2 linked regions of the Alloactinosynnema sp. L-07 genome follow. The protein of the gene in region 2 interacts with the protein of the main gene of each other region in a pairwise test. Links are inferred from orthologs where the notes say so. Each region holds a gene or a part of one and is shown on either strand. Other genes may lie near its edges.

Region 1 (3,183 bases), 750 kb from region 2 along the record:
TCCCGCATCGAGTACCGCCGCCCCCCACCGGACGTGCGTCCGGGGGAAACCAGCCCCTGCCGGTCGTAGCCGCGCAACGTCTGGGCGTGCAGCCCGGACAGCTGCGCGGCCACCGAGATCACGAATACCGGGGTGTCCTCATCGGCACCGGGCGGAAACGGGTTCACGACTCCCTCGCCTTCTGCACCATCGCCGTCAGGTCCGGCCGCGGGTCATGGTCGCCGCTGGCCGCCACATAGGCCTCCAGCGCCGACTTCGCCGCGTCGTCCAACGCGGGCGGCACCGTCACCGCGAGGGTCACCAGGAGATCCCCGGTCTGCCCGTCGCGCTTGGCGACGCCCTTGCCCCGCACCCGAAGCACGCGGCCGGACGCGGTCCCGGGCGCCACCCGCAGCGACACCGGAGCGTCCAGGGTCGGCACCGTCAGCGTCGTCCCGAGCGCGAGCTCCGGATACGTCACCGGCACCTTCAACGTCAGATCGATCCCGCTGCGCCCGAACACCGAGTGCGGCGTGACGTGCACGCGGACATAGAGGTCGCCCGCCGCGGCTCCGTGCCTGCCGGGTTCCCCTTGCCCCGCGAGGCGAATGCGCTGCTCGTCCTCGACCCCGGCCGGGATCCGGACCGTCAGCGTGCGGATCTTCGTGCTCACGCCCTCGCCGCCACAGTCGACACACGGGTCGTCGATCAGGCGACCGGTGCCGCGGCAGTCGCGGCACGGCTCGCTGAAGGCGAAGGCACCTTGGCTGCGGCTGACCAGGCCAGCGCCGCCACAGGTCTCGCAGGCTTTGGGGATGCTGCCCGGGCGGGCGCCCGAGCCGTGACAGGTGTCGCATGTGGACGGACTGGACAGCCGCAGCGGCACCGTGGCGCCCTTGACGGCCTCCAGGAAGTCGATGCGGACCTCGGTCTCGACGTCGGCCCCGCGCTTGGGGCGGGAGCCCGCGGCCGTGGCGCCCGCTCGGCCGCGGCCGAACAGGTTGCCCAGCAGGTCGCTGAAACCGCCGCCGCCCGCGCCGAAGCCCGGCTGGCCGCTCTGGCCGCCGAAGACGTCGCCGAAGTCGAAGTTGCCGCCAGAGCCGAAGCCGCCGGGGCGGAACCCCGACGAGCCGAACAGCGAGCGGGCCTCGTCGTACTGTTTGCGCTTCTCCGGGTCACCGAGCACGCCGTAGGCCTCGGACACCGCCTTGAAGCGGGCCTCGGCGTCGGTGTTGCCCGGGTTGGCGTCCGGGTGGAGTTCGCGCGCGAGCTTGCGGTATGCCTTTTTGACTTCCGCGTCGCCCGCGTCGGAGGAGACGCCCAACTCGCGATAGAAGTCCTTGTCGATCCAGTCCCTAGCACTCATCGGACGTCCCCTCCTCCCGTTCAGTTCTCTTCGAGCTCGGCTTCGATGACACCGTCGACAACGGCCACCGCTGGGGCGGACACCGTCTCCGCGTCGGTGACGGCGACGAGCGCCGCCCGCACCACGCGGTCGCCGAAGCGGTAGCCGCGGCGCAGGACGCCGGTGACGGTGGGCCCGTCGACCTCGGTGGAGGTGTTGTGCTGCACGGCCTCGTGCACCGACGGGTCGAACGGCTCGCCCTCGTGGCCGAACGGTTCCAGGCCCGACTTCTGCAGCGTGGCCGCGAGCTTCTCGGCCACGGCCTTGAACGCGCCGGTCAGGTCGCCGTGGGCGGCGGCCCGCTCGATGTCGTCGAGGACGGACAGCATCTCGGTGACGATGTGCGCCTTGGCGGCGGTGGCCACGACCTCACGGTCGCGGTCGACGCGCTTGCGGTAGTTGGCGTACTCGGCCTGCAGGCGTTGCAGGTCGGCGGTGCGCTCGTCGAGCTGGGCCTTGAACTCGGCGGCCGGGTCGACCTCGGGCGCGGGCTCCGGCTCGGCCGGGGCGTCGGCGCCCGCCGGGGCGGGCACCTCCGCGTCCACCGAACCGGTGCGGACCTGCCCGGTGTCCGGGTCGATCCGCCGCCGATCACGCACGACCACCCGCGGCTCTTCGCCCTCGGAGTTGTGCTGATCGGTCACTTTCGCACCTCGCTACCGCTCGGAGCCGTTCGAACGGTCACTGTGTCGATTGGTGAACTCGCAAGCTCGTTCACTTCTTTTCCTTCTCGTCGTCCACGATCTCGGCGTCGACGACATCGTCGGCGGCGTCGGCGGGCTTCGCGTCGGATGCCTGCCCATCGGCCGCTTCGGCGCCGGGGTTGGCGTAGAGGGCCGAGCCCATGGCCTGCGACTCGGTGGCCAGCTTCTCCATCGCGGCCTTGATGGCGGCGATGTCGGTGCCCGCGAGCGCGGTGTTGGCCTCCATCACCGCGGCGTTGACCTTCTCCTTGGCCTCGGCCGAGATCTTGTCGTCGTTGTCCTTGACGAACTTCTCGGTCTGGTAGACCAGCGTCTCGGCCTGGTTGCGGACCTCGGCCTCGTCGCGGCGCTTCTTGTCCTCCTCGGCGTGCGCCTCGGCGTCCTTGACCATGCGGTCGATGTCCTCCTTGGGCAGCGCGGAGCCGCCCGTGATGGTCATCGACTGCTCCTTGCCGGTGCCCAGGTCCTTCGCGCCGACGTGCACGATGCCGTTGGCGTCGATGTCGAAGGTGACCTCGATCTGCGGCACGCCACGCGGGGCGGGCGGCAGGCCGGTCAGGTCGAAGGTGCCGAGCTTCTTGTTGTCGGAGGCGAAGTCGCGCTCACCCTGGAACACCTGGATGCCCACGGTGGTCTGGTTGTCGTCGGCGGTGGAGAAGATCTCCGAGCGCTTGGTCGGGATGGTGGTGTTGCGCTCGATGAGCTTGGTGAACACCCCGCCCTTGGTCTCGATGCCCAGCGACAGCGGGGTCACGTCGAGCAGCAGGACGTCCTTGACCTCGCCCTTGAGCACACCGGCCTGCAGCGCGGCGCCGACGGCGACGACCTCGTCGGGGTTGACGCCCTTGTTGGCCTCACGGCCGCCGGTCAGCTCCTTGACCAACTCCGCGACGGCGGGCATCCGGGTGGAGCCGCCGACGAGCACCACGTGGTCGATGTCGCCGACCGGGACGCCCGCGTCCTTGACGACGTTGTTGAACGGCGCGCGGGTGCGGTCGAGCAGGTCTGCGGTGATGCGCTGGAACTCGGCCCTGGTCAGGGTCTCGTCCAGGAACATCGGGTTCTTGTCGGCGTCGACGGTGATGTACGGGAGGT
Region 2 (3,051 bases):
CACCACCCACGGCGCGTGCGTGGTCATCCCCGCGCCCGCCTTCGACCCGAAGGCGACCCTCGCCGCGGTCGCCGAGGAGAAGTGCACCTCGCTCTACGGCGTGCCCACCATGTTCATCGCCGTCCTCGCCGAACCCGACGTCGACGATGTCGACCTGAGTGCGCTGCGGACCGGGATCATGGCCGGGTCACCGTGTCCGGTCGAGGTGATGAAGCAGGTCATCGAGCGGATGGGGATGGCCGAGGTGACCATCTGCTACGGCATGACCGAGACCTCACCGGTCTCCACCCAGACCCGCGCCGACGACTCGGTCGACCGACGGGTGTCGACCGTGGGCCGGGTCCACCCGCACCTGGAAGTCAAGATCGTCGACCCGGTCACCGGCCACACCGTGCCCCGCGGCGAGCCGGGGGAGTTCTGCACCCGCGGCTACTCGGTGATGCTCGGCTACTGGGAACAACCGGACAAAACCGCCGAGTCCATCGACGCCGCCCGCTGGATGCACACCGGCGACCTGGCGGTGATGGACGACGAGGGCTACCTCAGCATCACCGGCCGGATCAAGGACATGGTCATCCGCGGCGGCGAGAACATCTATCCGCGTGAGATCGAGGAATTCCTCTACACGCATCCGGCCGTGCTCGACGCCCAGGTCATCGGCGTCCCCGACGACAAGTACGGGGAGGAGCTGATGGCGTGGATCCGCATGAAGGAAGGCCAGGATCCCCTCACCGCGGAGTCCGTGCGCGAGTTCTGCGCGGGCAAACTTGCCCACTACAAGATCCCCCGCTACGTCCACGTCGTCACCGAGTTCCCCATGACCGTCACCGGCAAGATCCGCAAGGTCGAGATGCGCGCCGAGGCGGTCCGCCTGCTGGGCCTGAACCCCGGGACAAACACGGCTAGCTAAGCGTCGTCCACAGCAGTACCGCGTCGAGGCCGAGTGCCACGGCGGCCACGCCCCAGGCCGCCGCCGTGGTCGCCCGGTGGTTGACGCGCGCGCCCATCACGTCGCGGCGGGAGGTCAGCAGGATCAGGGGGATCAGGGCGAACGGCAGACCGAAGGCCAACACCACCTGGCTGCCCACCAGCGTCCGCGTCGGGTCGCCCGCCAGTGACAGCAAGGCGATCGCGGGCACCAGCGTGATCAGCCTGCGCGCGGCCATCGGGACCGTGCGGACCAGCAGGCTCGCCATCACCTCGGCGCCCGCGTGGGTGCCGACGGCGGTCGCGGCCAGGCCGGAGGCGAGCAGGCCGATGGCGAACAGCAGGGCGAAGTCGTCGCCGAGTCGGCCCGCGATGGCGTCGTGGGTCCCGCCCAGCGAGTCCAGATCGGATGAACCGGACAGGGCTCCGGCCGCGAGCAGCAGCAGGGCGATGTTGACCGCGCCCGCGATCGTCATCGCGATGGTGACGTCGGCCCGGGTCGTCCGCAGCATCCTGGCCAGTCCGTCTGGGCTGGTGCGCGGCCCGCGGTCCTTGGCCAGCGACGAGTGCAGGTAGACCGCGTGCGGCATGACCGTGGCGCCGAACATGCCCACGACCAGCCACAGGCTGTCGGCGCCCGCGAAGCCCGGGGTGACCCCGGACAGGATGTCGGCGTCGGTCGGCGGCGCGGCGACCAGGCCCGCGACGAAGCCGACGCCGATGATGACCAGCAGGGCGATCACGACGTGCTCGAAGATCCGCTGGCCCGCCTGGTCGCGCAGGATCAGCAAGACCGTGGACACGACCCCGGTGATCAGCCCGCCCACCATCACCGGCAGCCCGAACAGCAGGTTGAGCGCGATCGCGCCGCCGAGCACCTCGGCCAGGCCGGTGGTGATCGCCACGACCTCGGCCTGCGCCCAGTACGCGAGCCGGGCGCGCGTGCTCAGCCGGTCGCGCATGACCTCGGTGAGCGACTTGCCGGTGACCAGGCCCAGCTTGGCGGCCAGGTACTGCACCAGCCCGGCCATCCCGGTCGTGGCGATGACCACCCACAGCAGCGTGGAGCCGTACCGCGCACCAGCCGCCGTGCTGGTCGCCACGTTGCCGGGGTCGACGTAGGCGATGGCCGCGACGAATCCCGGGCCCAGCAGCGGGACACCGCTGCGCGCGCGGGGAACGCTGATGGCCACGCGACTCCCTTCCGCTCGTCGGTCGAGCTTGACACAAATGGTTAACGTGTCAACCATCTTGCCAAGTTAACTGTGAAAACCCGAGTCGGATGCGGGCAGCTGGTTGGTGTCCACTTTGTGGACGCCACCAGGGGTAATGTGGTGGAAATGACCGTGCGCGTGCCGTACGCCGAGGCGGCCAAAGCGCTGCTGCGGGACACCTTGCTGACCGCGGCGGGCGACCTCCTGCGCGAGCGCCCCTGGCCGGAATTGACGATGGCCGACGTCGCCAAGGCCGCGGGCGTCAGCCGACAGACCCTCTACAAGGAGTTCGGCTCCCGCCAAGGCTTCGCACAGGTGTACATCCTGCGCGAGACCGACCACTTCCTGCGCGACGTAGAGGCCGCGATCACCACAAACGTCGAAAACCCGCGCGCGGCCATCGCCGCCGCCTTCCAGGTCTTCCTCACCGCCGCCGCCGAGGAACCCCTGATCAAGGCCATCGTCGCGGGCGACGACAGCGACGGCCTACTGGAGTTGGTCACCAACCACGCGGGCCCAGTACTCGCGATGGCCACCGAGCGACTCTCGGCGTTCCTGGCCGAGACCTGGCCTGCCGCGAACCCCGACGCACTGCGCACAGTCGCGGAACTGCTGGTCCGACTAGCAGTCAGCTACGCGGCCTCACCGGCGAAGGCAGTGATTGAGACGGCGGACGCCGTGGCAGACATCTTCGGCCCGCACGTGGAGGGCCTGATCCAGCACTAGGAACGCCGCCCCCGCACCACATGCCCGACACCCAGCAGCAGCCCCAACGGCAGCCCCATGGTCAGAATCCACAGCCACGGCGCGTGCCGGTCAGTCGCCGCGAGCACGAAAATCGCGATCACCGCCAGCAGACCAAGGGCGAACAGGGCGAACGCGGCGGTGAGCATTCGGTCGCCGCGGGCGG

The links. Proteins that work in one complex are often made in the same cells at the same time.
Region 1: the proteins of BN1701_RS29335 (region 2) and grpE interact in binary tests that used the Escherichia coli proteins (3 or more experiments, as listed by UniProt). The link is inferred for Alloactinosynnema sp. L-07 from one-to-one orthologs.

What each region holds. Positions count from the first base shown.
Region 1 is NZ_LN850107.1:5,671,662-5,674,844, forward strand. The notes cover bases 198-3,183. They hold grpE (nucleotide exchange factor GrpE), read right to left. Parts: upstream 2,029-3,183; coding sequence 1,366-2,028; downstream 198-1,365. Other genes in these bases: dnaJ (molecular chaperone DnaJ), read right to left, coding at 198-1,345; dnaK (molecular chaperone DnaK), read right to left, coding at 2,099-3,183. Outside these bases: BN1701_RS25720 (heat shock protein transcriptional repressor HspR), read right to left, coding at 1-167; more of dnaJ, read right to left, coding at 164-197. UniProt on the Escherichia coli protein: Participates actively in the response to hyperosmotic and heat shock by preventing the aggregation of stress-denatured proteins, in association with DnaK and GrpE. It is the nucleotide exchange factor for DnaK and may function as a thermosensor.
Region 2 is NZ_LN850107.1:6,417,515-6,420,565, forward strand. What follows is about bases 12-2,844. They hold BN1701_RS29335 (Nramp family divalent metal transporter), read right to left. Parts: upstream 2,121-2,844; coding sequence 903-2,120; downstream 12-902. Other genes in these bases: BN1701_RS29330 (AMP-binding protein), read left to right, coding at 12-910; BN1701_RS29340 (TetR/AcrR family transcriptional regulator), read left to right, coding at 2,268-2,844. In the rest of the region: more of BN1701_RS29330, read left to right, coding at 1-11; more of BN1701_RS29340, read left to right, coding at 2,845-2,867; BN1701_RS29345 (hypothetical protein), read right to left, coding at 2,864-3,051. UniProt on the Escherichia coli protein: H(+)-stimulated, divalent metal cation uptake system. Involved in manganese and iron uptake. Can also transport cadmium, cobalt, zinc and to a lesser extent nickel and copper. Involved in response to reactive oxygen.